Regions from separate parts of the Levilactobacillus sp. genome, predicted to be linked through region 2. Evidence: a T-box and tRNA genes for the amino acid it is inferred to sense, from the RefSeq annotation. Region 2 holds a T-box; the other regions hold tRNA genes.

The links. A T-box is a leader RNA that pairs with one kind of tRNA and senses whether it is charged. The one in region 2 lies ahead of leuS (leucine--tRNA ligase), so its partner is inferred to be a tRNA-Leu.
Region 1: it has a tRNA-Leu gene. The T-box ahead of leuS (leucine--tRNA ligase) is inferred to sense a tRNA for this amino acid. The anticodon was not compared.
Region 3: it has a tRNA-Leu gene. The T-box ahead of leuS (leucine--tRNA ligase) is inferred to sense a tRNA for this amino acid. The anticodon was not compared.

Annotation. Positions count from the first base shown of each region.
Region 1 is NZ_JALCJA010000005.1:20,911-27,666, reverse strand. It holds gene LKH74_RS08950 (hypothetical protein) at 1-425, shown strand, start outside; gene LKH74_RS08945 (hypothetical protein) at 564-941, shown strand; gene LKH74_RS08940 (hypothetical protein) at 1,084-1,317, opposite strand; tRNA gene LKH74_RS08935 (tRNA-Leu) at 1,499-1,583, opposite strand; gene thrB (homoserine kinase) at 1,663-2,544, opposite strand; gene LKH74_RS08925 (SprT family protein) at 2,557-3,039, opposite strand; gene LKH74_RS08920 (Tex family protein) at 3,032-5,227, opposite strand; gene LKH74_RS08915 (hypothetical protein) at 5,881-6,330, opposite strand; gene nadE (ammonia-dependent NAD(+) synthetase) at 6,349-6,756, opposite strand, start outside.
Region 2 is NZ_JALCJA010000001.1:13,349-20,104, forward strand. It holds gene LKH74_RS00160 (class I SAM-dependent methyltransferase) at 1-520, opposite strand, end outside; gene LKH74_RS00165 (phosphatase PAP2 family protein) at 521-1,156, opposite strand; T-box leader at 1,374-1,574, shown strand; gene leuS (leucine--tRNA ligase) at 1,638-4,067, shown strand; gene LKH74_RS00175 (flavodoxin family protein) at 4,808-5,575, opposite strand; gene LKH74_RS00180 (hypothetical protein) at 5,962-6,282, opposite strand; gene LKH74_RS00185 (putative polysaccharide biosynthesis protein) at 6,507-6,756, shown strand, end outside.
Region 3 is NZ_JALCJA010000001.1:578,638-585,393, reverse strand. It holds gene LKH74_RS02680 (MucBP domain-containing protein) at 478-2,907, shown strand; gene LKH74_RS02675 (Panacea domain-containing protein) at 3,425-3,874, shown strand; gene LKH74_RS02670 (MAG6450 family protein) at 3,878-4,318, shown strand; tRNA gene LKH74_RS02665 (tRNA-Leu) at 4,462-4,545, opposite strand; gene LKH74_RS02660 (heavy metal-binding domain-containing protein) at 4,598-4,891, opposite strand; gene LKH74_RS02655 (VanZ family protein) at 4,894-5,406, opposite strand; gene LKH74_RS02650 (excinuclease ABC subunit UvrA) at 5,573-6,756, shown strand, end outside.

The sequences.
Region 1 (6,756 bases), on a different contig from region 2:
CCAAGAAGCGCAAAAACTCATCGCAGAAACCGGCCCAGCATCACCAACACCAAGCCGCCCAATCCCATTCAGCGACTAAAGCTCAGTCGGCGGCGACGAAGACTTCCTCGACGGATCACCGAACCGCGCGTACGGTGACGCCAGCAGCACCCAAGCAGACGCCGCGGCACCGACACACGACTGCCGCTTCGCACAGCAACACTTACACGCAGTCGTCGCGGGCCCCACAGTCCAGCAGCCACGCGCAGTCATCCGTGAACACGGATCCCGATACGTTGACCGGGTTCATCAATAAGTATGGGATGTCACCCGTCGCCTACAAGATTGACCACGGCATGTCGGAAAAGGCGGCCCTCGCATCCACTCCCAATTCCATGAAATCATCTGGCGAAATCCAACGGCAGCACGAATTGGGCATCAAATAAGCCGACTGTGACCCCAACAATCAGTAGCAGCCAATAATCAGCCTAAGAAGACATGCCTCAGTTGACAGTCATCGCCACCATGCGCTGACCAAATACTGAAGTCATTAAAAGCTGTTTATTCATTAGGGGGTTGTTGTTGTGAAAACAACAAAATTAGTTTCTGGTATCATCATGATTGTCTTGGCCGTCTTCATCTTCTTTCAATCAATGGCGGTCGGCGTCGGGGACGCACTTGCAGGTGGCAAACACGTGTCAGGAACCGCTGGCATGTTTGTCGCCATCCTATACTTAGCTTCCGGTATTGTTTACTTAGCAACTCGGAAAGCGGAGAAAATGGGCGGTGATATCGCCACACTCGTGATGATGCTCATTGCTTGGCTGATTGGGTTATCCGACGTTGGCTTCTACTCGGACCTGATGATCTGGGCATGGCTGGCGTTAATTATCGGTGTCGGTTTCTTCGGCTGGCACCTCAGCGCCAATCACAAAGCCAAGCACGTTGAGCACCAGGCTTAGTTCACCCACAGAGTCCATGAAAAAATGGTGTTGATGGCAGAATCCATCGACACCATTTTTGTATCAATTACCATTCGAATAAATTCGGTGGCTTGTCGCTTACGTGTCTGGCGACACAACCGTCTAACGTTATAAGTGACTCCTAAAAGAAAGGAATGACTTCATAATCGGGGAAAGTATCAAATTTTGCCATGTCGTAAAGTTTTTTATTCAAATGTCCACGATAATTTTTCGGGTAGTCATCAATAATGTCGTCTAAAAATTTCAAGCCATGATGTAACCGGCTATACAGTACTTGGCCTTTTTTTCCATCCTCAGCCTGGTACAGATAATTTACAACATCCCCATCGTCAGATTGCAGCCAAAGTCTAATCATGAAGTCGTCCCTCCTGTCTCAATTCTTCGCCGTAATTATACAACTTATTAATTTTATTATGTGCTTTTTCATACAGCGAATTTCTTCTACTAGAATATCCGTTTCCAGTAATCAATTAAAATCTTCCAATTAAACAAAAAAGCCTCAACCAAAATGGTCAAGACTTTCTGTAAACCTCTGATGCGGCCAAGAAGATTCGAACTTCCACCCGGATTACCCGGACAAGATCCTTAATCTTGCGCGTCTGCCAATTCCGCCATGGCCGCATTAACTCACAAGAAATAGTATACCAAATGATTTCGCACCTGACAATATTTTTTGCAAGTTAATTCAAAAAAGTTTTCTTTATGCATCGGTGAGGACGGTCGCGCCGTCCGGATCGAGGTCGATGATGCGCAGACTGCCGGCCAAGTCGCGCTTTTCCAACTTGGCTCGCAATAAGGTCAACTGCGCCGCCGTGCCAAAGGTGACCACGGTTGGACCGGCCCCACTCAGATACGTACCGACGATGCCCAGTTCGTGGGCCGCATCGCGAATTTGATTCAATTCAGGGACCAGCTGGGAACGGGCTTGCTCGTGGAATTCGTCCCGTTCGATCATCTGGGAGGCCAACTCCCAATCTTTGGTCAACAGCGCGGCCACCAACACGTTGGCCACGCTGCTGGCGTGGACCGCCGTTGCCAGTGGCAAATCCTTCGGCAAGGCCTCACGACTCTTACGGGCCAGTAACTTTTGCCCGGGGATGAAGACCAAGACCCGCAGATCTGGCAGCGGCAACTTGATGGCCTTGGCCGTGTCGCCATCGGTGGTAGCAACGGCGGCCTGCCCCATCAAGGCGGGGGCCACGTTGTCCACAGCGCCGCCTAACTTGACCGCCCAGTTCAGCTGCTCGGGGATGGTCATGTCCATGTTGCCCAATTCGTTGGCAATCTTGATGCCGGCAATGATGGCGCTGGTCGAACTCCCCAGGCCGCGAGATACCGGAATATCCGACATGACCGTCAGCTGGTGCGCTGGCAACTCAGGGTTGACCTGCAGGGCCGTTTGGACCATCAGGTTGTGCTCATCGCGAGGAATCTCCGTCCCCAGCGCGTGGTTGACCCGCCACTGTTCCGTTTTTTCCTCAATGATGACCGTTAAGTACAAGTGTAATGCCGCCCCAATCGAATCAATGCCGGGGCCTAAGTTCGCCGCCGTGGCGGGAACCCGAATAATTGTTTTACCCATTCTATCACCCTCCTAAGCTTGCGGCCGCGTCACGGCGACCACCGTTTTTTGCCATTGTAAATGCCCGTGACACCGACCGCAGACCATCTTGGTGACGTCGATGCGTCGTGCCCGGTAGTATTTCTGCTGGCAGCGCGTGCAAACGTACAACTGCCATTGCCGCGGCCGTGGTCGCGCGTTCGGTGGCGCCGGGGCAAAGCGTAAGCCGCCCACCTGCCGCAACAGCTGCTTAAAGGCCGCCGTGCGGTGCTGGCCCGATTGTCCGGCCAGATTCAAATGATAGTGGCACAGTTCATGCTTGATGACGCCCACCAACACGCCGCGGTCGTGTTCCGTAATCATTTTCGGATTGATCTCCAAGTTGTGATCGCCCAACCGGTAACGGCCACCCGTCGTTCGCAAGCGGGCATTGAACATCGCGTGGTGGCGGAACGGTTTGCCAAAACTCTCCAGGGAAATGCGCTCGACCAGCCGCTGTAATTCTTGATTAGTCATGTTGTTCAGCTCGCATCGTTAATTGGATTCGGTGACGATTCTCGTCGACGCTTAAGACCCAGACCGTGACGACGTCGCCAATCGTAACGACCGTGCTGGGGTCACTGACGTAGTGGTCGGCCAGTTGCGAAATGTGGACCAGGCCGTCTTGCTTCACGCCGATGTCCACGAAGGCGCCAAAATCAACCACGTTGCGGACGGTCCCTTGCAGCTCCATCCCCGGCTTCAAATCAGCCATGGTCAACACGTCTTGGCGCAACAACGGTGCCGGCATGCTGTCACGCAAATCACGCCCCGGCTTGCTCAGCCCGGCAATGATGTCGCTTAACGTTGCCACGCCCACACCCAGCTGGTCGGCCCACTTGGCCTGATTCAACTGCGCCAACTGTTGCTGAAGCTTGGGCGTCCCAATCTGCCCATCCGGCGCCAGTTGCGTCAACAACTGATGGGCCGCCGCATAACTTTCTGGATGAATATCCGTGTTGTCCAGCGGCTCGCGCCCACCAATGATCCGCAGGAAGCCCACGGCCTGTTGGTAGGCCTTGGGTCCCAGGCGTGGCACCTTTTTCAACTCTTGCCGGGCAGCAAACGCCCCGTTTTCGTTGCGGTAAGCCACGATATTTTTCGCCGTCGTGGCCGTCAACCCAGAAATGTGCGTCAACAGCTCCGGACTGGCCGTGTTGACGTTGACGCCGACCTGATTGACCGCCGTTTCCACGACCCGGTCCAATTGCGCATCCAACGCCTTTTCGGGGACGTCGTGTTGGTACTGACCCACGCCCACAGCCTTCGGGTCGATCTTGATTAGCTCGGCCAACGGGTCTTGGAGCCGGCGCCCGATGCTAACGGCCGACCGTTCCTCGACGTGGAAGTCCGCAAATTCCGCGCGGGCATTGGCACTGGCGGAATAGACCGACGCCCCAGCCTCATTGACCAGCACGTAGTACACCGGATGGTCCAGCGTCTTCAAGATCGTGCTGACAAATTCTTCGGATTCCCGGCTAGCGGTCCCGTTGCCAATGGCGATCATTTCGACGTGATACTTTTCCAATAATTGCTTGAATGCTGGCCCCGCGGCGGCGCGGTCCTTGGCATTGGCTGGCTTGTGCGGATAGATGACCTGCTTAGCCAAGAAGCGGCCGTTGGGGTCCATGATGGCCAACTTGCAGCCGGTCCGGTACGCTGGGTCAAAGCCCATGACGACCTTACCCTTCAACGGGGCCTGCATCAACAGGTGATACAGGTTATTGCCGAACACCTGAATGGCGTGGTCGTCGGCTTTTTCGGTCAATTGGCGCCGCAACTCCCGTTCGATGGCGGGCCCCAAGAAGCGTTTGTACGCATCCGCAAAGGCTGCCGTCACCTTGGCCACGGCCGGTCCCTGATGCTGGCCGACCAGGCGGAAATGCCCATATTGCAAAATAGACGCTGGGTCAACGCTGATGCCGACCGTCAAAATTTTCTCGCGCTCGCCCCGGTTGATGGCCAGTACCCGGTACGGTGGCAGTTGCTTCAACGGCTGGCTGAAATCGTAGTAGGTCGCGTAGACCTGTTGCTCATCGTCGTCGGCCGCCCCGCGTTTCAGCTTGCTGGTCAACTCCCCGTGTTGCCAAGTGAACTGGCGAATCCATTCCCGAAAGGCCGCCTGTTCGCTGAAGGTTTCCGCCAAGATCTCGTGAACCCCCGCCCAAACTGCCGGAAGGTCCGGTAAGTCCTTGGCCGGATCAACAAACTGTTGGGCCTTCGCGTCTAAACCGCTCGCCGGAAAGGTCAAGAGCCACTCCGTCAACGGGGTCAAGCCCGCTTCTCGTGCCACAGTTGCCTTGGTACGGCGCTTTTGTTTGTACGGTAAATACAGGTCCTCGACCTGCTGGATGACGGTCGCCCGCGCAAAATTTTGCCGCAACGCCGGGGTCAATTTTCCCTGTTCGTCAATAATCTTCAAGACCTCTTGGCGCCGTTGGTTCAGCTTCATCAGCCGCCGCGCCTCATCCTCGATGTCGCGGATGGCGACTTCGTCTAGTGACCCCGTCCGCTCCTTACGGTACCGCGCAATGAACGGCACCGTGTTGCCTTCGTCTAGTAGGGACAACACGGCCTGAATCTGTTGCACCCGGTACTGACTTAACTGTTGTTGCACCGGCTTAGCCAGCTCACTGAGTGCCGTTTCTGTTTGTTTCGTTGCCATGCAACCCCTCCGTTACTTTTTTCGATATACCTGCATTATACCATGCCGGCGGGTCGCTTCGCCCGTCAGCGCCCAGACAAAAAGGTCACCCCACAAGTTGTGAAGCGACCCCGTTATTGTTTGGCTTAGTGACTCCTGGTGAAAACAATTGTTGGCAATGGTGTATCGCTGGCCGCCTGCCGTTGCGCCGTACCAGTTGCCTGCGGCTGCCAGGGGTTCCACCTGCTATGGGGGACACCTCCAGCCCAGGCACGGGCTTCCGGTTCGCTTGAAAGCCTGGCTAAGCCCGCCAGTCTCCCAAGTCGCCCCACGCTGTAGGCTGAGACAAAACCTCAGCCAACACCGTCGACACAGCTGGTTCCACCCCTGGCCTCCTCCGGCACGATAGCGGTATCCATTGGACTCGGAGATTCTGGCCGTCCCATACCAGCAGACTTTCGCGCAACGGTAAGACAACTAGCTCCTGCAGCGTTGCCAGAAAGTTCTGCCCGCCACAAGTGGACCAACGATACGGTTTCCGCCCCGTGATAGCCGCAGCGTGACACAGCCGGCAGCCGGTTTCGTTCAAGCCGGTCACCAAACCAGCCTAGCTGGGACTTATTCAGTAACAGCCTGACTGCTCGCCAGCTAAACGCCTGCTGCCCCGCGGTTCATTACATTGGGCTGGTCATGATCCGTTGCGTGGCGGCCGTGACCTTTTCCATCGCATTTTCTTGCGTCCTTTCGGCTTCGTCAAAGGCGGCTTGATCGACGGCTTGGTGCTCAACGTCGATGCTGTCCGTCATGGCTTGGCACGCCTGCGTGTAGGTCCGGTAGGCCGCGACCAGTGACTTGTGCTTGCCCAGAACCCGAACTGGCACGTTGGCCTGTTGGAGCTTGTTCAAGTTATCCTCATAGCGGTCCGTGCCGCGTTGGAAATTGTCGGCGACCTTTTGCAAGTCGACTTGTGACAGGTCACTGACCGTGTCATTGTCAATGGCGCCGCGCATCTTTTCAAAGTCGGCGTTCATCGTTTCCGCGCCCTCTTCAGTCGTCTTCAACACGCCTGATAAGACCTGGATGTAGCCGTTCATATTGTTCTTTTGTAAACTGTTTCTTGCCATCGTTTCCGCCTCCGTAACTTAATTGCGCCAGAACGTGTCGTAGACGTTGACTGGCAAATGCCGCTTGTGCGCGGTCTTGTGGTACCAACTTTCAATGCGTTCCGCCGCCGCAGTATCGATGTCCTTGCCTTCCAGGTAGTCATCGATATCCTGGTAACGAACGCCCAGCGCTGCCTCATCGGGCAAAGCTGGCCGGTCTTCTTCCAGATCGGCCGTCGGCACCTTTTGGTACAGGTGCTCTGGCGCGCCCAAGTACCGCAACATAGCGGCGCCTTGACGCTTATCCAGTCGCCAAATGGGGCAAATATCCGCAGCCCCATCCCCGAATTTGGTATAAAATCCGGTGACGGCTTCCGCGGCGTGATCCGTGCCCACCACGGCACCGTGACGGGCCCCCGCGATGGCGTACTGCGCGATCATGCGTTG
Region 2 (6,756 bases):
TGATAAAGCCGTAGCGCAGAACCTGGTAAGTTTTTTGCGGCAATTGCTGGCAAAAGTCGACCACGGCGTTGCGTTCGGTGGCGCCACCGGGGTGACCGGCGTAAACGACCAGGATGATACGCCCGCCGCGGGGTAGATGTGGCAATAGGGCCTTCACGGCGGCTAGGGTGGTTTCTGGGCGAGTGATGACGGATTTATCACCGCCGGGGAGGTAGCCGAGGTTGAAGATGGCTGCGGTCACCGGTTCGTCGGCCGCGAGGTATTCGGCCACGTGTTCATGGCCGGTGGCGTGTAACTCGACTGGTTGGCCGAGGCCGGTCAGTTGGAGCTGCTGTTTAGTTTCGGCCAACGCGGCCTGCTGGATGTCAAAGCCGATGACCCGGCCGGTCTTACCGACCAGGTTGGCGAGAAACAGCGTGTCATGGCCTTGGCCCACGGTCGCATCCACGACGGTGGCGCCTGGGCCGACGATTTCGGCTAAAAGCGTATGGCTATAGGTTAAGGCATTGGGTAAATTCATTTATAACACATCTCCATAACGAGTGAGGAACCATTGACTCAAAGTTAACAGGCAAAAGCCCAGTGACCAGCCGCCCAGCACGTCGGTGGGGTAGTGCACGCCCACGTAAATGCGGGACAGGCCGATGCAAACGATCCACAGGCTGAGGACCACGACCACCAACCGGCGCCGCCATGGCCGTTGTCGTAGCGACCAGCCCAGCAGCACAATCAGTGAGCCCCACAGCAACATGGCCGTGATGGAGTGGCCGCTGGGAAAACTGTAGGAACTGGCCGCAACTAGGCGGTTAACGGTCGGTCGGGGGCGTTGGACCAGGTGCTTGATCAGACTGTTACCAATGCCGGCCCAGACCAGCACGTTAAATGCCAAAAACAAGGCCCCGCGGTAGCGCCGCGCAATGACCAGGATGGCTACCAACAACAGCGTCACCCAAGTCACTGGCTTGGGGTCGCCGGAATGGGTAATCCCAATAATTGTTTGCGTGACGCCGGTCGGCAGCGGCTGACGTACCCAGCCAATAACGAGTCGGTCCAACGCATGGACCCAGCCTTGCTGAAAACTGACTCCCAGCAAGTCAATTAGAAAGAAAATTCCCGCGGCCCAGGTGAAACGCCACCGTGTTCGTGAAATGGTCATCAAATGGTGACCTCCTATATCATGATTTTAATAATTTCAGTATAGCACAGGGGGGATACCATAACGGCAAACGGGGAGAGATGTTAGGCTTACTTAGGAAATGCAGGGCTATCGGTGACCAGTTAACCGCCAGTGGGTCCACTCTTTTTTCCAAAAACCGGGGCCCGCCCCTTGCTTTTCACTAGGGGGTTTGCTAAGATGAAAACAATCTGATTAAACCAAGACATTGACGAGAAGTAGTAGTTTGACAAGGCATTCAGCAAGCGGATGGTCGCTGTGAATCCGTTGCCTGGTCAAACGAACTTGTCTCCGAGTCTTCTCCGCTGCAAAGTGGGCGTTTGGCGACGTTATCAGCCGGAATGAGCCTCGGTACAAGACCGGGGAAATGTAGGTGGTACCGCGCTGACACGCCCTACAGAAGCTGATTTTTGGGCTTCTGGGGGCTTTTTTTGTGGACACAATGAGAAAGGGAGCGAAGAATTTGGCATACGAACACCAAATTATTGAACGCAAGTGGCAACACTACTGGCGGGTCAACGAGACATTTAAGACCGCTGACAACCAGGCAAAACCGAAGTATTACGTGATGGATATGTTCCCATACCCATCCGGTCAAGGCTTACACGTGGGACATCCGGAAGGTTACACGGCCACGGATATTATGGCCCGCCTGAAGCGGATGCAAGGCTTTAACGTCTTGCATCCCATGGGCTGGGACGCCTTTGGTCTGCCTGCCGAACAGTACGCCTTGAAGACGGGGCACAATCCCAAGGACTTCACCGCGCACAACATCAAGAACTTCAAGCGCCAGATCCGCTCACTGGGCTTTTCTTATGACTGGAGCCGCGAGGTCAACACGACCGACGAATCCTTCTACAAGTGGACCCAATGGATCTTTGAACAAATGTACAAGAAGGGCCTGGCTTACGAAGACAAGATCATGGTCAACTGGGCGCCTGACTTCATGGGCGGGACCGTCGTGGCCAATGAAGAAGTCGTTGATGGCAAGACGGAACGGGGCGGCTACCCCGTCTACCGCGTACCCATGCGCCAATGGGTCTTAAAGATCACGGCGTACGCCGACCGGCTGCTCGATGACCTGGACGATTTAGACTGGCCCGATAGCATCAAGGAAATGCAACGCAACTGGATCGGTCGTTCTGAAGGGGCCAGCGTCTTCTTCCCAGTTGACGGCCAAGCAGACACCAAGGTCGAAGTCTACACGACGCGGCCAGACACGTTGTTTGGGGCGACCTACATGGTTTTGGCCCCTGAACACCCACTGGTCGATCAAATCACGACGCCCGACCATGTCGACGAAGTCAAGGCTTACCAAAAGGCCATCGACAGCAAGTCTGATTTGGAACGGACTGATTTGAACAAGGACAAGACCGGGGTCTTCACCGGCGCATACGGCATCAACCCACTGAGCGGCAAGAAGCTGCCTATCTGGATTGGTGACTACGTGCTGTCATCTTACGGGACCGGGGCCATTATGGCCGTGCCCGCTCACGATGACCGGGACAACGAATTTGCTCAGAAATTTAACCTGCCTATCGTTCAAGTCATCGCGGGTGACGACGACACGGACGTGCAAAAAGCAGCTTACACCGGCGACGGCGAACACATCAATTCCGACTTTTTGAATGGCATGAACAAAAAGGATGCCATTTCAGCGGCCATCGATTGGTTGGAAGCCCACCACGCCGGCCACAAGAAGGTCAACTTCCGCTTGCGGGACTGGATCTTCTCTCGGCAACGCTACTGGGGTGAACCCATTCCGGTTATCCATTGGGAAGATGGCGAAACGACGCTGGTTCCTGAAGATGAATTGCCATTGAAGCTGCCCGCAGCCAAGCAACTCGAACCTTCCGGGACCGGGGAAAGCCCACTGGCCAACCTGGATGACTGGGTCAACGTTGTGGACGAAAACGGCCGCAAGGGGAAACGGGAAACCAACACCATGCCGCAATGGGCAGGGAGTTCCTGGTACTTCTTGCGTTATGTTGATCCGCACAACGACCAGGCCATTGCTGATCCCGAGAAGCTGAAGTACTGGATGCCAGTCGACCTGTACATCGGTGGGGCGGAACACGCCGTCTTGCACTTGTTGTACGCGCGGTTCTGGCACAAGTTCCTGTACGACTTAGGTGTCGTCCCAACCAAGGAACCCTTCCAGAAGTTGGTCAACCAAGGGATGATCTTGGGCACCAATCACGAAAAGATGTCGAAGTCTAAGGGCAACGTCATCAACCCCGATGAAATCGTCGAAAAGTTCGGGGCCGATACCCTGCGCTTATACGAAATGTTCATGGGGCCGCTGGAAGCTTCCAAGCCGTGGAGCACGGAAGGAATCAATGGGTCCAAACGTTGGCTCGACCGCGTTTGGCGCCTGATGATCGATGACAACAACCACCTGCGTGACCGGGTCACGATGATCAACGATGGTCAGTTGGATAAGATCTACAACCAGACGGTCAAGACGGTCAGCGAGGACTTAGAAGCCATGCGGTTCAACGTGGCCATTTCTCAACTGATGGTCTTCGTCAACGAAGCTTACAAGGTCGACAGCCTGCCACTGATCTACATGGAAGGCTTCGTCAAGCTGATTTCGCCAATCGTGCCGCACATCGCGGAAGAACTCTGGTCCTTGATGGGTCACGACGACACGATTGCCTACGCCAAGTGGCCAACGTATGACGCCAAGCAATTGGTCGAAGACGTGGTCGAAATGGTCGTTCAAGTCAACGGCAAGGTTCGGGCGCACTTAAAGGTCGCCAAGGACGCTGCCAAGGATGACATCGAGGCGCAAGCATTGGCCGATGAGACGGTCAAGACCCATACGGATGGCAAGACGATTCGTAAGGTAATCGTCGTTCCTGGCAAACTGGTCAACATTGTTGCCAACTAAGCTGGTTTAAGTTAAAAGTGTCAGTCACTTTCCTAACGGGAAGGGGCTGGCACTTTTTGATTGGATGCGTTGATGGTTGGCGGCATAATGGGATTATCTGGCGGGGTGACTCACGTTGACGGTTCAAAAAAATCGTGCTGGCTACGTGAGGGTAGTCGGCACGATTTTATGACGACTTCTGTTAGACTGCTGAAGGTTGAAAGACGGTCTCGACGCCTCGCTTTGCGCCAAAGGTCGCGTCTCAAAGTGGCCTCATGGCCGAAACGTGCGCCACCAGGCAACTGGTTCCGCTTAACACTGCTAGGCAGTTAAGCGCCTGTGGACACACGCTTTTTAAGCGGTTGAACCCATATTTGGCGAACTCTTGGCTACGGTAGTGCGTGTTAGTAACTGTCGTCTTAGCCCCAGGTAGTAGTCACATTGACGACTCGTCTATCATTAACACAGTGTTACTGATAGGCTTCAACCTTGCCGGAGGCAGCCAGGGTGGAGCCAGCTGTGTCGGCGGTGTTGGCTGAGGTTTTTTCTCAGCCTACAGCGCGGGACGACTTGAGAGACTGGCCGGTTTTGCCAGGCTTTCAAGCGAGGTGGAAGACCGCTCCTCAGGCTGGAGCCGTTCCCCATAGCAGGTGGAACCCTGGCTGACGCAGGCGCCTGGTTTCACTAATTTTAGGTGTCAAAATGCCATCATTACGCAACCAACACGTTAATTTTAGGTTCAACCTTCAACTAAATTGCCATTAGCGGCGCCGGTGCCGGACGAACGTGAAGAAGTGCAGGATGCTGGCCAACAAGACGTAGAAAATCACCACAAACGTGGCGTACGTCAGCCAGAATTTACCAGCCGCAAAGACGCCGAACCACCAGGCTTGCAGGCCCATGGTGATCAAGGCCATGACCGCAATCATGAAGAAGAGCAATATGTAACGTTTCAAGGTATTATCATCCTTTCGTGGTCGGTCGGCAATTTTGTGCCCCCAGCGCTGACATTCGGCCAGCTTTTCGGGCCGCGGTGTGTGGTCGCCGCCCCAGGTGCCCGTGCCGACAAATTCGCCGACCTTGATCAGACCGGCCCCAGTGAGGATCCGGTCGATGGTGACGAAGGTCTGGTCGGTGATGCCAGTGAAGAAGTTTTCGGTCGAGCTGATGAAACAAGTGGTCATGCTCAGGTAGTGCTTGTCCTTGTACTTGCCAGGTAGCGTGTCGGCCACTGAATTCATCCGGACTAACCGGAAACGCATGCAGTCGAAGAATTGTTTCATGACACCGGCCATGCCGCCCCAGTAAGTCGGCACGCAGATGATCCAAAAGTCACTGGCGGCCATCTTGGCCTCAATTTCATCTAACGCCGGGCAGGGCTGTTCCTTGGTATCGGGATAAATATCGTAGTCCCGCAAAAAGACCGTATCGACCTCGGCGGTGTCTGGCAACGCCGCAATCACGGCATCCAGATAGCCGGCCGTGATGCCGTGGCGCTCATGACTCCCCAACAATGCCAAATAACGCAAACGAATCGCCTCGCTTATCTCAGTTTGGGACGGCCAGCGCAAAATACGCAAGCTGTAAACCGCCCATCACCCCAATTGGTTGATACCTCAAGTATAACGCAAACTGTTGGTGAAAAACGCTGACAAGCCTAATTTAGCGGGTGATAAGCGAGCTGAAGTTAGCGCAAAACCAGTTGCAATCATTGCCGGTAGGCCAGGGAAACGTGACAGATTGGGTGGAGTGGTTAGCGACTGACGGCCGGTGAATTGGTGTCATGGTTTTTGGCACAGCGTGAGCGAAAGGCGGGGCGCCAGATGACCGAGGACTCAGCCGTTGTGGTGAGTGCTATAAGACGCAAAAAAGCAGCGGTTCCGCTGGGGTAACCGCTGCTAAAGACAAGTGGGACTTACAAAATTTCAGTTAAAATGGCAAAGAAGCGCTGTCGAATAACGGCTTCTTGACCCGTTTTCGAAAGTTGGTAGTGCAACAGATGGCGGTCGAATTCGTGGAAGAAGACGCCAGCCATCGTCTGATAATCACTATCGTTGGTCTGATCGATTCGCTTAAAACTCCGCCACGTTGAATAAATGAGTTGGGCATTAGGAATCGCGGCTAACTCTGGAAAATGTGCTCGGATACTCTTGGTCATCGTCACGACTTGCTTTGCCCGTTCTGGTGACATCTGCATTTTAGGTGCTACGGTGGAACCAGCTGTTGCTTGCGTCATATTGGCATTCCTCCTTGAATATTTGTTGCTTCTCGACTACCTCCAGCATACCACTGTTTCACAAGTTCCGTTAAGCTGGACGCTGACATTTTGCTTAAAAAGGGTAAATCTTTACCGAAACCTGAGAAATAGAACGGAAATCCTATGTTATAATGTTTGTTTGATTAGCTTGTCATGAACAAGCACGGATTCGTTGAATTTAGAAAGTGAAAGTAGGGTGTCAAATGGCGACAAGGTCAGATCAAACTGGTAATCAAGGTAGCGCGCAGGACCAAATGGTTGCCGGGTCGGCGTGGATGACGGCCGGGAGTATTTTCTCTCGGATCCTCGGTGCAGTGTACATTATTCCCTGGAACATTTGGTTCGGCGCCTTCTACCTGCAAGGTAACGCGTTGTATGGGAAGGGCTATAACATCTACAGCTTCTTCCTGATTGCGGCGATTGCGGGGGTGCCTTCCGCGATTGCCAAACAGG
Region 3 (6,756 bases), 570 kb from region 2:
AAACTGACCCGTTTTGTCAATGAAAAACAAAATGACTTAGTTAGTTAACCATATGCATCCAAGTATAGCAGAAGTTCTGTAAAAGGAAAGTAAAACTAGTGAAATTTTTCATTAAAATCGCATGAGGACACGACTAGGACCACTTTAATTAATCACAATGTAAAACAATTATCAGCCGATAGTTTAATTGCAAATAACCCCTAGTTTATGGCCGAAATGAAAACTAGGCAAACTGGTTTTGAGCATGGATAGTTTATCTTGCTATTTACGTGGGATTAGGTACAATAAGGGTGTAGAAAGATTTATCCACATTTAAATATCTGTGAGAATAACTGATGGGTGTTGATAAATCCCGTGGATAATCTTTAGTTAGGTCGTTGACGACCGAAAGTATGGAAATAATAGTTTAAGGTGTGTTGCCTTACTAGGGAAGGACTGCGACAGGTTTAGCCGTCGCCAACGAGGAGGATATGAATCATGAGAACGCGAAATTTAGTTGGGACCAAAGAACATTACAAGGCATACAAGGCAGGCAAACGTTGGCTCTACGCATGTATTACGGTAGCGACGGTGGGCCTGGGACTCGTTGGGGGTACCGGCCTGTCCGCGCAAGCCGATGCGGCGGCGACTGGTGAAGAACCAACGGCGGTTGTTGCAGAACCGACGACTGCGTCAGTTAAGGATAATAGCAACGTTGAACCGGTCAATAAGGACGCAATTAACTCTGGTGATGCCAGTCAAGATAATGATGAGCTTAAAGATGACGACTCAGATAATGCTGGCGTGGTCAAAGACGACGCTGTTAATGAAGATACTCAGCCTAAGGAAGAGACGCTAGCACCGGGCAACACAGGCGAGAAGGAGCTAGCCCCGGTTGATCAACAGCAGAAGCAAGAAAACAACACACCTAGTGAAAACGAAAATGTAAGCGGAAACAAAGACAATCAACAATCCCAAGACGTGGTGAACAATCAAGACAATCAAAACAACGTCAAGACGGATTCAGCGGTGCAAACGCCGATTACACCGCCAGTCGACCCAGTCGCACCCGCGGTCAACACGAGTTCCCGCCGGCCGATGATGCGGGCAGCCATGGCGGTTTCCAGTGGTCCGAAGACCTTGGTAGCCGTGCCAGTTTACCGGGCCCCGGACTTTGACAATATTTTGGGGAAGGATGCCGCGGAATGGATGCCGGATGCCAATTTACGGGCGTTGGTTATTGGCTCGATTGATAAACAATATTATGGTGGCAACCACAAAGTCACGTCGGCGAACCTCTACCAGTATGCTGGTTTTGATGGCTGGATGACCTACGGTGTGAACACCATGCAAGAATACTTTGATTTGGGACCAATCAAGAGCCTAGAGGGACTGCAATACTTCACGAACCTCAGAACTTTCAAGCTTAGTGACGCGGAATTGCCGCTGGCGGGAATGATTGATTTCTCATTTGCGCCGAACTTACGGGAATTCACGCTCTTCAATGCGGATGGCGTTGTGACTGATTGGGGAGTTGCGCCAGACACCATCTTGCACACCTACTTTGCGACTAACGATCAGCTGCAGTACCTGACGTTGAGCGGGTTGAATTTAAATGGCAGCTTCCCTGATCTGACGGCTTACCCGGAATTGTACATGCTGAGTCTGGACAACAACCAATTGACCGGGAACCTGCCGGACATCTCCTACTTGAAGAATCTCTTCTCATTGAGTGTCAACGATAACCAATTGAGCGGGCAGCTGCCAGATATGGCCAACTGGTCGATCACCACGTTGCGGATCACCAAGAATAAGTTCTCTGGGAAGTTACCAAGCACGGCGACGTTAACGGCAATCGAGTACGGAACCAATCAAATTACCACGGCCATTGCGCCAGGGTCTTACCGGCCCGGGGCCTTCGTCGTGGGGAATGGGCAAACGTTGGACAACGGACACCACGTCCTGACCAACGCCAACAATCGCTTTGATCCGACCGAGGGGCTCTTCGATTTCATGGACTTTACCACGGGCGAGCCGGTTACGGATATCAAATTAGCACCGGGACAATTTAACACGGGCGCGACCGTTGTCTACTCAACCGACAGTACGGCGGGCATCACGAACCACAACGCGTGGGCCCAAACGCAAACGGATGCGTCGAATTGGTTCACCATCGTGGCCAACCCGGCGAACCCCTATGGCTTCCTGCTGGTGGCCAAGCCAGAGGCTAAGGATGGCAACTATGTCATTCGCGTCAAGATGGCTGATGGGACTTCTCGTGACCTGGATGCGTGGGTCAATTTCTCCGTTGTGAACAAGATGACGACCGGAACCGTGACTCCAGAAACACCGGAACCAGGCGTCACGACCGGGACGGTGACCATCGTGAGTGTCGATCAAGATGGCAAGGTCGTCGCACAACAGGTCAAGACCGGGAATGTCGGTGACACCTACAGCTTTGATGCCCCAGAAATCACGGGTTACCAGGCTACCGGCGTCACCCATGCGCAAGGCACTTACACGGCGGCCGTGCAGACCGTCACCTTCACTTACAACCAGCTGAAAAATGCCGGCGATGCGGATAAAATCGACGATACGACGCCAACCACCAAGGACACGACCAAGCAAGGCGACGTGACGACCGGCGGGGCAGCTGATACGATTGCGACTGATCAAACCCAACCGGCCGGGCGGACTAACCGGGTCACCGGTCCAGCCCAAGGCCAAGTTACAGGCGTCAAGAACCTAAAGGCGACGAGCCAACCAGCGGCGACTAAATTAGCCACGGGTCACTCAGCCGCAACGACGGCCGCCAAGACCAGCTTGCCACAGACCAACGAAGCAAGCACCGGCAATTACATCTTAGCCGGAGTTGCCACGTTGCTGGGGGCATTGGGACTGGCCAGTCTGAGATTGCGGAAACATTAGGCAGGCGCGTGAGAAAAGACGATTGGCTAACGCGCAAATAGAGGTGATAACCAAGAGCCTGGGAGGTGCTTTCCCCGGCTCTTTCGTCTATGCCTAGCTGAAACCTGCGCCAACAGGTAGCCGGTTGGCCCACGCTTCTTTCATGGCCACAAAGATTGACGCCACGGGTATGTTAGCTTGCCGATTAAACACGCCTGAATGAAGCGGGATTCCCGCTACTGGTCGGGAAGTGTGGTATTTTACAGTTGTTCCTAATCCTGATGGGGACGGTAATATAAGGCCACCGGCGACAGAGATGTCGTTCGGTGGTTTTGTTTTGGTCATGCGGGGGATGATACATGACGTGCTTGCGCAGAGAATTTAACTTTTTCTAAAACGTATGTTCCCCTAGACGGCATCTAGATTATGCTATACTTGATTTAAGATGTCGGGTGTAAAAAGTTGCCCTGTGTCAGGAACTTCGCTAAGATAGCGATGCGTGCCTGAGAAGTGGGTTTAAGAGAGAAGGGAAATTCAGATGTACTCAATTAATGATATTGCTGCTTGGTTCATCAACCAGGAGCCGATGAGTGATAAGAAGTTACAAAAACTTTGTTATTATGCCGTTGCTTGGGGCTGGGCACTGTTAAAGCAACCTATTGTCAATGATACTGCGTTTGAAGCGTGGGTCCACGGCCCCGTCTCACCCGAACTTTATCGCGAGTACCGGTCGTTTGGCTGGACGCCCATTGATACGCCAGTTGTTCCAGGAAAGGAAATCACCAATGAACATCAGGTCGCTGATTTGTTAGGGTCGGTTTGGGAAACGTATGGCGATAAGAGTGGTGATGAGCTTGAGGCGTTAACCCATCATGAGGATCCTTGGCGAGAAGCACGCCGCGGTCTCCGGACAACTGAGTCTAGCCATAACAAAATCTCTGCAGAAACGATGGCGAAATTTTATTTGAGCATTTATGCGGGGGACTGAATCTTGGCGAAATTGACCCATCATACTTCGAGTAAGAAAAATCGAATCCGCCAGTTAACGGAACAGACAACCAGTCCTTTGGGGAAAGTTCCGAGACTATTAGCGCCGGATGATCGAACTAGTCTGCGTTTTAAACTCGCGTTACCAGAACTCCTTCAGGCACCGTACACCTTTGAAAAAATGAAGGTCGGTGACATTAGAGAATTTAGTATCTTTTTGAAGAAAACGGTTGGCAAGAACCTGACAATTTCTCAAGTCGAGGCCTTGTATTTGCGTAAGGACGGTCCGCATGGCGCTAAAAACAAAGAAAAGATTCACGATGAAGATCGATTGACCGTACATTTTGATAATGGTAAAAGAGATTTCAGAATTCACGGGTACTATGATGAATTAGGGTACTTTTGCGTTTGTCGAATCGATCCGCATCACAGATATAATTTTTAGAAAAAGCAGCGCTTGGAAACTTGTGAATAGCTCAATAGCAGCGTTATCGACTGAGGTGGGGAGACACTGGCTTAGGTCGATGAAAAATAGCATAACAAAAAAGCACCTCGCAATTGCGAAGTGCTTTTCCAAGTTATTCATGATGCCCCGAGCAGGATTCGAACCTGTACTTGATCTCTCAAACAGCGACCTGAACGCTGCGCGTCTGCCAGTTCCGCCATCGGGGCAACTCAACAACAAGTAATATATTACACTAAAGTCTTGGAAAAGGGAACCCCTTTATTCAACTTTTTTTGAATTTGGGAATTTAACCGCGGTACCATAGCCATGAACGACTAAAAATTTCGGTGCCACGTTCATCCGAACGACCTCGGTATTGAAACGAACCTCGATCAAACCATCGGCATCGGTCTCTTGAGCCTGCTTCATCAAATCCTGTTTGACCTCATCAAATAATCCGTCGAACAGTGAAAATTCATCCGGCTTTTCTGACCGCAACATGGTGCTCGCCGTTGCGGTTAAGATGCCTTGGATGGCGTGGGTGCGATTCAACCCACCAGTTGTCATAAACATGTCTAATCCCCCTCAAATTTTTTGGACCAATAGTGTTGCCCTAAAGTGGCCAGGGCTGCGCCAATTACGATGCCGGTACAGTTGGTGATGACGTCATTGATGTCGACCCAGCGTCCTAAGCTCACGAGCCAGTTGCCTAGGGCTTGCCCGGCTTCCAGACTCAACCCCGTGGCAAGTCCCGCCAGCAGCCAATGGGGCCACCGCAGACGGGGCCAATTTAACCGCAGTAACCACCCCTGGGGCACGGTCATCAAGATGTTGCACCAAAATGACGCGTCAACACTGCCGCGGCCTAGGGGTTGCAGGACCCAGATGCCCCCGGCAATCCAGTGGGTGGTGATGACACTGACGCTATCACTGCCAAAAGAAAAGGCGATTGGCGTCCAAGTCAAGAGGCTAAGGCCCCAACAGCCCAGCCACCACAGCAGTCGCCAATACTGCCGTGCACGCGCGGCACGCAGACTCAGTCCCAGCCAAATCAGACTGACCAGTACGGCGGGAATCCAACGAATCATGGCCGCACCTCCTCAATAAGTCCAGTATACCGGGTCCGTCGGTGGCGGACAATGGTCCGGACCATATTTTTTTACGCAACTGGCGATTTTAAATTCGCCTGGCTTGAGTTCTCCAGAGTTTAGCGGGAAAATTGACTCAGCACTCATTTGAGAAAGGGGAAACGGTATGGAACCAACTAATTTACCAACCAAGATCAAGGTGCGTGGCGCTAAGGTCAATAATCTCAAGGACCTCGACGTGGACATTCCGCTAAATAAGTTCGTCGCCATCACGGGCCGCAGTGGTTCGGGCAAGTCATCGCTAGCAATGGGCGTGCTGTATGCGGAGGGGGCACGGCGCTATCTGAACGCGTTATCGACCTTCACGCGGCGGCGCATCAACCAGATGGGCAAGGCGGCTGTCGATTCCGTCGAGTATTTGCCATCGGCTCTGGCCTTACGTCAACGGCCACAGGTGCCCGGTGTCCGCTCCACGGTCGGGACCATGTCAGAGAGCTTTAACATCTTGCGGCTGGTCTTTTCACGGTTGGGCTCGTCGGTCTGTCCCAACGGCCATCGGGTGCCGCCAACCCTGGACGTCGCGGAAAATGACGGCTACGTGACCTGTCCGACCTGTGGGGTGACCTTCATGGCGCCCAGCGCGGAAGACTTTGCCTTTAATTCAGCCGGAGCGTGCCCGACCTGTGGCGGCTTGGGGCAGGTCCGTCAGTTGGATGCGTCTTTGATCATTAAGAATGAAGACCAGACGTTAGAAGAAGGCGCGGTGGCGTCCTGGCATCTGCCAGGGCGGAATTTCATGCCCATCGTGGCCAACGCCATTGGCATCCCCATCGACGTGCCATACAAGGATCTGAGCGAAGCCGACAAGCAACGCGTGCTCCACGGTAAGAAACAGTACGTGGCCATCGATATTCCCAGCAGCAAGGGTAAAATCTTTCACATGGACAAGGCGGTCTACGAAAACGCCTTCGCCGCGGTCGAGGACAGCATGGCCACCAGTAAGAACGAACGGACGATTGCCAAGCTCAACAAGTTTTACACCTTTGATACCTGCCCGGATTGTCACGGCACGCGGTTGAATCCGAAATTACTGCGGCAACAGCTAAACGGGAAAAATATTGCCGAGGTCGCCGATTTACCCATCAATCAGTTGCGCGAATTTGCGACGACCATTGTCGACTGGCTTCCCGAACGGATGCACAAACTCGGTAGTGACTTGGTTGCTGAATTGCGGCTGAGCCTTCAGCCAATGGTCGACTTGGGGCTGGATTACCTGACGTTGAGCCGGCCGGGGGATACGCTGTCGACCGGGGAACTCCAACGAATCCAGTTGGGGCGGACCCTGCGCAG